Regions from separate parts of the Micromonospora sp. SD19 genome, predicted to be linked through region 3. Evidence: riboswitches for the same ligand, from Rfam matches in the RefSeq annotation. Region 3 holds a riboswitch; each other region holds the start of a gene.

Region 1 (3,267 bases), on a different contig from region 3:
CGGCCGGAGGACTACCGGGACTACGCGCACGTGGTGGTGGACGAGGCGCAGGACGTCTCGCCGATGCAGTGGCGGATGGTCGGTCGCCGTGGCCGGCTGGCCTCCTGGACGGTGGTGGGCGACCCTGCGCAGACCGCGTGGACCGGCGACCCGGAGGAGCTGACCCGAGCCCGGGACCAGGCGCTGGGCCGGCGTAAGCGACACGAGTTCACGCTGACCACGAACTACCGCAACTCGTCGGAGATCTTCGCGGTGGCGGCGGCGGAGATCCGCCGGCTCTACCCCGACCTGCCGCTGCCGACCGCCGTCCGCTCCACCGGGGTCGAACCGGTCGAGCTGGTGGTGCCGGCCGCCGGGTTGGAGACCGCGACTGTCGAGGCCGCCGCCGGCCTGCTGGCCGAGGTGGAGGGCACGGTCGGGGTGATCACGCCGGTCCCCCGCCGTGACGAGGTCGCCGGTTGGCTCGGCGCGCTCGGCGCGCCCAGGTTGCAGGTGGTGACCAGCCTGGAGGCCAAGGGCATGGAGTACGACGCGGTGGTGCTGGTCGCCCCGAGCGAGATCCGGGCGGATCCGGGCGCCGGGGTACGCACCCTGTACGTGGCGCTCTCCCGGGCCACCCAGCGGCTCACCACCATCGACCCGACCGGCTGACCTGCGCGGACCGCCGCCAGCGCGAGGCATCACCCGTACACTTGCACACATAGCGATGTGAGCATACATTTGACCGGGTCCCGGCCGGCGGCGGAAGGTGAATCTCGTGGGCGCAGGTCATGACCACCACCATGGGTCCGTCGCCAATGCCGCACACCAGCACCGGGGTCGACTCTGGGCGGCGTTCGGGCTGCTCGCCACCCTGATGGTGGTCGAGGCGGCGACCGCCCTGCACACCGGCTCACTCGCCCTGCTCTCCGACGCCGGGCACATGTTCACCGACGTGCTCGGCATCGGGATGGCGCTCGCCGCGATCACGGCGACCCGGCGGGCCACCAACGACCCGCAGCGCACCTTCGGGCTCTACCGGCTCGAGGTGCTCGCCGCGCTGGCCAACGCCGTCCTGCTCTCCGGCGTGGCGATCTACGTGGTGATCGAGGCGATCCGTCGGTTCGGCGACCCGCACCAGGTCATCGCCGGCCCGATGCTCGCGGTGGCCGTGCTCGGTCTGCTCGCGAACATCGCCGCCTTCGCCCTGCTGCGCGCCGGGGCCCGGGAGAGCATCAACCTCCAGGGCGCCTACCTGGAGGTGCTCGGTGACCTGCTCGGCTCGGTCGGCGTCATCGGGGCGGCGCTGCTCATCACCGTCACCGACTGGTGGTGGGCGGACCCCCTGGTCGCGGTCGCCATCGGCGTGTTCATCCTGCCGCGCACCTGGCGGCTGGCCCGCGCCGCTATCCGCATCCTGGTGCAGGCCGCCCCGGAGCACCTCCAGGTCACCGCCGTGCACGATCGGCTGGCCGCGGTGCCCGGCGTCGTCGAGGTGCACGACCTGCACGTCTGGACGCTCACCTCGGGCATGGAGGTGGCCTCCGCACACCTGACCATGGCGCCCGGGGCGGAGGTCGGCGCGGTGCTCACCGCGGCGCGTACGGCCCTGCACGACGACTTCCGCATCGAACACGCGACGTTGCAGATCGAGCCGGGCGCCGCCTCCGGCGCGTGTGGCTCCATCGAGTGGTGACGACCTTTTCGGAGCATTGCTCACTTTTAAGGTAATTTTCCGTGGTGACGCACGCACCGTCCGTCACATTGGCTGCAGCGGCCCCACCGGCACCGGTAGGCTCGGTCCCGGCCTCCACCAGGCGGCGCCTCCCGGCGCCGGTGGCGGTCGCCGCCTAATCGCCCAACCGGGCGAACCGGGGAACCATGTTCCTGGGGTGCATCCGCGTCAGCGGTAGGGATCTTCCGTCCCGAACCCGTCAGCTAACCCGGTCGGCGGCTGACGGAAGGACATGCGCAGTGGCACCAGCACGACCACCCGCCGCCCGACTGGCGGCCCTGATCGTCGCGATGTTCGCCCTCGGCGTCGCGCTTCCGGCCGGCACCGCCTCGGCCGCTCCCCCGACCGGCCTGCGGGCCGCCGCACCCGACTCCGACGAGGAGGGCGGCACCCCGGCGTTGCGCGCCCAACTCGAGGCGGCCAGCAAGGGCTACCTGGACGCCAAGCGAGCCCTGGACACCTCGGTACAACGGCAGAAGCAGCTCACCACCCAGCTGAAGACCATCGAGGTCGAGATCGACCAGCGCAACGGCAAGGTCGGCGAGATCGCCGAGGTGGCGTACCGGACCGGACGACTCGGCGCGATGTCGGCGCTGCTCAACAGCAGCACCCCGGAAGGCTTCATGGACCGGGCAGCCGCCCTGGACGCGGTGGCCGCCAACGAGGACCGGGTGCTGCGCGATCTGCTGAAGAGCAAGGACCAGGCCACCCGCACCCGGGTCGCACTGGACGGCGAGATCATTGAACAGCGCAAGCAGGTCGCGGTGATGGCCAAGCGCAAGGAACAGGCCGAACGGGCCCTGACCGTGGCCACCACACCCAAGACACAGAGCACCGCCGACACCGGCTCCAACCGGGGCACCTCCACCGCCAACGCGACGGCCGCGCCGCGCAACTCCGACGGCTCCTGGCCTTCCGAGTCGTGCAGCGTGAACGACCCCACGCCGGCCAGCGGCTGCATCACCCCGCGTACCCTGCACGCGCTCAACCAGGCCAAGGCGGCGGGCTTCACCCGGTACGTCTCGTGCCACCGCCCCAGCGGCTCCGGTGAGCACCCGAAGGGCCGGGCCTGCGACTTCGCCGCACAGAAGGGCGGCTTCGGCGGAGCCGCGACCGGCGGCGACAAGACCTACGGCAACAACCTGGCCGCGTACTTCATCCGCAACGCGGACCGGCTCGCCGTGCTCTACGTGATCTGGTACAAGCAGATCTGGCTGCCCAGCAGCGGATGGAAGTCGTACAGCGGGGCGCACGGGACCCCGTCCACCGACCACACCAACCACGTACACCTGTCGGTCTACTGACCCACCCGTGGTGATGCCTGTGAGTCATCACGATGACTCACAGGCATCACCCGCGTCCGGGGCCGGCTACGTCGCCGGGCGTACCCCTGATGTCGTCGCTCGGCGGACGACCCGGCCGGGGCCGGCGGGCAGCATCGCGGTATGCCTCGGATCCGACCCACCACCCGCAAGGCGCTGCTCACCCTGCACCTCGTCACCTCGCTCGGCTGGCTCGGCACCGACCTGGTGCTGCTCACCCTCGGCATCGCC
Region 2 (3,267 bases), 500 kb from region 3:
CGGCGGTGATGACCGGGGAGACCGGATGGACGCGGGGCCCGCCGTCGGCGCGGACCGTGGCCAGATAGCCGAAGCCCGGCCCGTACTGCTGGAGGAGAACGCGGATCCCGTCGGCGAGTCGGGGCTCGTCGGCGGCGAATTCGGACCAGGAAGCCATGCGGGCATTCTATCGAACAAATGTACGAGCAGCGACCTCGACGCGCTGGTCACCGGCACCGAATCCGGGCACTTTCGGCAACGCGGCTATGGTGGTCCGATGCTGCTCTCCGACCGCGACCTGGTCTCCGAGATCAAGGCCGGCACGCTGGGCCTGGAGCCGTTCGAGCCCACCCTGGTCCAACCGTCCAGCATCGACGTCCGACTCGACCGGCTGTTCCGGGTCTTCAACAACCACCTCTACACCCACATCGATCCCGCCATGCAGCAGGACGACCTGACCTCGGCGGTCGAGGTCCCCGACGGTGAGCCGTTCGTGCTGCACCCCGGGGAGTTCGTGCTCGCCTCGACGCTGGAGGTCATCTCGCTGGGTGACCAGCTCGCCGGCCGACTGGAGGGCAAGAGCTCCCTGGGCCGGCTCGGGCTGCTCACCCACTCCACCGCCGGCTTCATCGACCCGGGCTTCTCCGGTCACGTGACGCTGGAACTCTCGAACGTGGCGAACCTGCCGATCACCCTGTGGCCCGGCATGAAGATCGGGCAGCTCTGCATCTTCCGGCTCTCCTCGCCGGCCGAGCACCCGTACGGCTCGGTGGTCTACGGCTCGCGCTACCAGGGCCAGCGGGGGCCGACGCCGAGCCGCGCCTGGCAGCACTGGCGCACCTGGCCCACCCGCTGAACCACGACGACGAGGGCCCGCCGCGACGGATCGCGGCGGGCCCTCTCGTCACCCGGGTCAGCCCGGGCGGCCGTAGCTGTGGATCGGGCCGTCGTCGACCTTCTTCATCTTGACCGGTTGACCGGCCTGCGAAGCGTGCACCACCCAGCCGCCGCCGACGTACATGCCGACGTGGTGGATGTCGCTGTAGTAGAAGACCAGGTCGCCGGGGCGCAGGTCGCCCCTGCTGACGTTCTTCGTGACGCGGCTCTGCGCGGCGGCGTTGTGTGGCAGCGACACGCCGGCCTTCGCCCAGGCGGCCAGCATCAGCCCGGAGCAGTCGTACGAGTTCGGACCCTCGGCACCCCAGACGTAGGGCTTGCCGATCTGGGCGCAGGCGAACTTGACAGCGGTGCCCGCGCCGCCGCCGGGGTAGCTGCCCGGGCAGGGCGCCGGGCGCAATGGGCCACCGCCACCGTTGCCGTACACCTTGAGGCGCAGCTTCTGCAGGCGGTCGATCTCTTCGTTGATCTGCTTCTTCTTCGCCGCCAGCTGAGCTTCGGTGCGGGTCAGCTGGGCCACCATCTCGTCCAGCGGCGCCTTCTGCGCGGCCAGCTGGTCGCGCAGGTCGGCGACCTCGCGTACGTCCTTCTGTTGGTTGTGCGCGAAGCGGTCGAGCATCTCGAGCTGGCCGACCACCTCGCTGGGCGACCGGCTGCCCAGCACCGCGTTGACGGTCAACACGTTCTCACCCTTGTAGGCGCGTACGGCCAGGGCGCTGACCTTGTCCATCGCGGCGTCGACCTGGCGCTCCAGCGGGGTGATCCGGGCGGCCAGGGCGTCGGCCTGCTTGCGCTTCGCGGCGAGGTCGGCGCGGGTGGCGTTGTGCCGTTCGATGATCGGTTCGAGCTTGTTCCAGTCGGCGTCGATCTGGCGCTCGATCTCGGCGACCGACGGGTCGGCGTGGGCCGCCGTGGCACTGCCGGTCAGGACGACGGCGACGCCGGCCAGGGCGGCGAGTGCGGTGGTGAAGCGGGACCAGCGTGGGCGCGGCACGATCGACGTCGGGCCGGCTGATGCCGACCGCTCGGACGACGGCCGCGGGGCATGGAGTGCCACCGGGGTTCCGTACTCCTTCTTCCTGACCGCCTACCGGGTTAGCTGACGGGTTCGGGCGGGAAGTCGGCGCCCTACCGCAGTGGCTGCGGATTCACCCCGAGGGACCTGGGTCCCCGGTTCGCTCGGAAACGACTCGGCGGTGTCGGTCCGTTACCGCCCGGGCTGGGCGGAGCTGCTGTCGGCCCGACGAATGACCAGAGTAGAGACGCTTGTTACCGATCCGCAACCCGCACGGCCGTGACACTCCGTACCGATTGGACGAGGTCACCGACCGTGTGTGAAGAATTCTTTCCCCACGCTTCGATAGATGGAAAGGTATTGACCTGACCTCCCGGACGGCGCGATGGTGACCTGACTCACTCCGCGAGAATCTAGGGGGTTCGATGCACCATCCAACCCTGTCGACGGGCTGGCGCGCACTGCTCGCCGCCGCCGTGGTCGCCGCCGCCACCACGGTGCCACTCTCCGTCGGCCCGGCCGCCGCCGCGTCCACCACCGACCGTCAGCAGCAGTACGCCGCCGCGGCCACCGAGTACGGGGTGCCGACAGTCGTGCTGCTCGCCGTCTCCTACCTGGAGTCCCGCTGGGACACCAACGCCGGCACACCGAGCACCAGTGGCGGCTACGGCCCGATGCACCTGACCGACGCCCGCCACGTGGCCGCCCTACCCGGGCGCGGTCACCACGACGCCGGTGCCGAGGACCCGCGCGGCGACGACTCGCGTCCCGCCCGGGTGCCCGCGCCCCGACCGGTCGAGGCCCCCGCGCCGTCCACCGCCGCGTTGCAGACCGTGGACGCCGCCGCCACGCTGACCGGCGTCGCCCCCGAGGCACTGCGCACCGACGCGGGCCTCAACATCCGGGGTGGGGCGGCGCTGCTCAGCGCGTACCAACGGGAGCTGGACGCCCCGGTCGGCGCCGACACCAACCCGGCCGCCTGGTACGGCGCGGTGGCCCGCTACTCCGGCGCGGACAGCGCCGACGCCGCCGCGGCCTTCGCCGACGAGGTCTTCACCACCATCGGCGCGGGCCAGTCCCGGGTGACCGACGACGGCCAGCGGATCACCCTGCCGGCCCGCGCGGTACGGCCCGAGCGTTCCTGGTTGGACCGGCTGGGCCTGCGCCGGCTGGCCCGCCCGGACGGGGTGGAGTGCCCCCGCACCATCTCGTGCGAGTGGATCCCGGCACCCTACGAGGCGTTCGGCGACGGGGACTACGGCAACCACGACCTCTCCGACCGGCCCGCCCGGCAGAAGATCGAATACATCGTCATCCACGACACCGAGGCGAGTTGGGCGACGACCCTGCGACTCGTCCAGGATCCGACCTACGTC
Region 3 (3,267 bases):
ACGCGGCACCCCGATGATCTGGCTGGCGGTGGTCTTCGCGGCCGCGATCGTCGCGTTCGGTCGGTGGCGGGGTCTGGCCGCGCTCGCCGGACTGGCCGCCAGCTTCGCCATCCTGCTCACCTTCGTGCTGCCGGGTATCGGTGCCGGCAGGTCACCCCTGCTGGTGGCGGTGGTCGGCGCCGCCCTGATCATGTTCGTGGTGCTCTATCTGACGCACGGGGTCACCGCACAGACCTCGGTCGCCGTGCTCGGCACCCTGGGCAGCCTGGTGCTGACCGGCGTACTCGCCACCATCGCCACGGCCGCCACCCACCTCACCGGCTTCGGCAGCGAAGACGCCACCACCCTGTCGATGTTCCAGGGCGACGTCGACCTGCACGGACTGCTGCTCGCCGGGATCATCATCGGATCGCTCGGGGTGCTCGACGACGTGACGGTCACCCAGGCGGCCACCGTCACCGAACTGGCCAACGCCAACCCCGGCCTCACCCGGTTGCAGCTGTACCGGGCGGCCACCCGGGTCGGCCGCGCGCACATCGCCTCCACTGTCAACACCATCGTTCTGGCGTACGCGGGCGCGTCGCTGCCCCTGCTGCTCCTGCTCACCGCCGACGCGCGACCGATCGGGCAGATCCTCACCAGTGAGTTCCTCGCCCAGGAGATCGTCCGCAGCGCGGTCGCCACCCTCGGTCTGATCGCCGCCGTGCCGCTGACCACCGGGCTGGCCGCGGTGGTGACCGCCGCCGGGCGTACCGACGCCGTGCCGCCGGCCGACGCTCCCGCCGCGCGCCCCCAGCCGGACCGCAGCGAGGCACTCGCCGCCCTCAGCTCACCGCGAACGGCCGGCTCCAACAAGCCGGACCGGCAGCGGGCCGCACCCCCACCCGAGGCCGCCGACCGGTGGCCGGAGTCGAACAGGAGCACGGATACGGCATGGTGACACTCCTCAGCGTGACCAGATCGGGCAACCACCCTGAGAACCACGTCACTGGTCACTCAACGCTATGGCGAAATGACGCTTTTGGTCGGCATCCAGGCGTAGCTCAGCCGGTCGACTCTCGGGTAACCTCGCTGCCGGTCACCGATGAAGGCGCGAAGCGGCGCCTGCGGTGCCACCGCCCAATCGCCAACCGGCGAGCCGGGGACCCAGGTACGTGGGGTGAATCCGCGTCAGCGGTAGGGGCCGCTTCCGCCCCGAACCCGTCAGCTAACCCGGTCGGCGGTCGACGGAAGGGAACATTGTGACGGCACCCCTACGCCGCTGGTTGACACCCGTGGTGGCCGTGATCGCCGCACTGACCGTGTTCGCCGGGCCACTCCCGGCGCACGCCGCCCCGACGAACCCCACACCGTCCGGGCACGAGGAGGACGGCGAGCCCAAGCTGCTCAACGACGTCATCGAGCAGGCCAACCGCGACTACTCCGCCGCCAAGTCCAAGCTGGACAAATCCAAGAAGCGGCAGAGCGAGTTGGCGGCCGAGGTCGACCGGGCCAACGCCGACCTGGCCGCACTGGCCCCGCAGGTCGGGCAGATCGCCGCCCAGGCCTACCGGACCGGCCGGATCGGCGCGATCGCGATGCTGCTGGAGAGCGACGCCCCCGACTCGTTCGTCCAGCGCGCCGCGGTGCTCGACGAGATGAACATGGTCAACGAGAAGAAGCTCTCCGAGGTCAACGAGGTGAAGGCCCGCGCCGAGCAGGCCAAGCTGGCCCTCGACACCGAGGTCCGCGAGCAGCAGAAGCAGACCGCCCTGATGGCGAAGCGGAAGAGCGAGGCCGACAAGGCGCTCTCCCTCGTCGGCGGCAAGGGCTTCACCGGCGGCCTGGTGGACGCCACCTCCCCGGTCGCGAAGATCGGCCCGGGTCGCACCGCCGACGGCGACTGGAAGCCCCAGTCGTGCAGCGAGAACGACCCCACCACGTCCGGCTGCGTCACCCCCCGCACGCTGCACGCGTACAAGGAGGTCAAGCGGGCCGGCTTCAACCGGTTCGTCGGCTGCTACCGCCCCGGCGGGCCGTGGGAGCACCCGAAGGGCCGCGCCTGCGACTGGTCGCTGCAGAAGAGCGGCTTCTCCCCGTGGCACAACAACGACACCCGGACGTACGGCAACAACGTCGCCGCGTTCCTCATCCGTAACGCCGACCGGCTCGGCATCTACTACGTGATCTGGAACCGGCAGATCTGGTTCCCGGCCACCGGCTGGAGTTCGTACAGCGGGCCGTCGAACCACACCGACCACGTCCACATGTCGCTGCTCTGACCCGTACGACCCCGGTTGAGGGCCGTTCCGCGTGACGCGGAGCGGCCCTCGTCATGTCACACGGTGGCAGGGGCAGCCGGGTCGGCCGGGGTGTCCAGCGTCGCGAAGCCAGCCGGCACGGCGGCAACCGGGCGCACCGCCCCGGCGGCCAGCCGGTAGGACATCCCCACCACCGCGCACCGCCCCCGGGCCACCTCGTCGGCCAGCACCGGGGACTGCCCGAGCAACGTCTCGACGGTCTGTGCGATGTGGATGTCGACGATGCCGTCGATGTCGTCCACGCCCTCGGCCTCGGCCCGGCGCAGGCTGGGCAGCACGGCGTCGACCACCGCGCCCAGGTGGCCGCTCGGCGCGGTGCCGGTCGCGGCGGACTCCCGGGCGGCCTGCACCGCACCGCACAGGTCGTGACCGAGCACCACCACCAGCGGAGTGCCGAGCACTGTCACCGCGTACTCGACGCTGCCGAGCACCTCCGGGCCGGCGGTGTGCCCGGCCGTGCGGACCACGAACAGGTCACCCAACCCGCGGTCGAAGATGATCTCGGCGGCCAGCCGGGAGTCGGAGCAGCCGACGATCACCGCGAACGGGTGCTGCCCGTCGGCGACGGCGGCCCGGTGCCCGGCGTCCTGGTTGGGATGGTGTGGCGCGCCGCCGACGAAGCGTCGATTGCCGGCGACCAGTTCGGCGTACGCCCGGCTCGGCTCACTGAGCACTGGCGCTCGATCGGTGGTCCGCTGCGTACCCGGCTGACCACCGGCGTTCCCGGCATGACTCATCCCGCACCTCGTCTCGACGCATCTCACCTGGTCAGACCGACTTTCCGCCGACCGGGCGGCGGGCGCTCAGTCGCGCTCCACCGTCACACGCACGCTAAGATGCGTCAAGGTATGCGTGATTTAGATTTCATACGTTGACCCCGGTCGCCCCCTGGGCAACCCTCCCAGGGCGGGGCGGACAAGACTCTCCGCGAGCAGGCGGACATCCGGAAGGGCGGTCAACGATGGCG

What was found. A riboswitch is a leader RNA that binds a small molecule or an ion and turns the genes downstream of it on or off. The one in region 3 is predicted to bind cyclic di-AMP.
Region 1: another riboswitch for cyclic di-AMP. It lies ahead of ACX27O_RS28275 (coiled-coil domain-containing protein); the one in region 3 lies ahead of ACX27O_RS03570 (coiled-coil domain-containing protein).
Region 2: another riboswitch for cyclic di-AMP. It lies ahead of ACX27O_RS01240 (C40 family peptidase); the one in region 3 lies ahead of ACX27O_RS03570 (coiled-coil domain-containing protein).

Annotation. Positions count from the first base shown of each region.
Region 1 is NZ_JBTLMN010000011.1:117,229-120,495, forward strand. It holds gene ACX27O_RS28265 (HelD family protein) at 1-651, shown strand, start outside; gene ACX27O_RS28270 (cation diffusion facilitator family transporter) at 758-1,675, shown strand; cyclic di-AMP (ydaO/yuaA leader) riboswitch at 1,817-1,948, shown strand; gene ACX27O_RS28275 (coiled-coil domain-containing protein) at 1,954-3,018, shown strand; gene ACX27O_RS28280 (hypothetical protein) at 3,160-3,267, shown strand, end outside.
Region 2 is NZ_JBTLMN010000001.1:264,937-268,203, reverse strand. It holds gene ACX27O_RS01250 (pyridoxamine 5'-phosphate oxidase family protein) at 1-157, opposite strand, end outside; gene dcd (dCTP deaminase) at 257-835, shown strand; gene ACX27O_RS01240 (C40 family peptidase) at 893-1,933, opposite strand; cyclic di-AMP (ydaO/yuaA leader) riboswitch at 1,947-2,082, opposite strand; gene ACX27O_RS01235 (N-acetylmuramoyl-L-alanine amidase) at 2,317-3,267, shown strand, end outside.
Region 3 is NZ_JBTLMN010000001.1:768,800-772,066, reverse strand. It holds gene ACX27O_RS03575 (YibE/F family protein) at 1-940, shown strand, start outside; cyclic di-AMP (ydaO/yuaA leader) riboswitch at 1,107-1,237, shown strand; gene ACX27O_RS03570 (coiled-coil domain-containing protein) at 1,242-2,261, shown strand; gene ACX27O_RS03565 (carbonic anhydrase) at 2,318-3,037, opposite strand; gene ACX27O_RS03560 (helix-turn-helix transcriptional regulator) at 3,262-3,267, shown strand, end outside.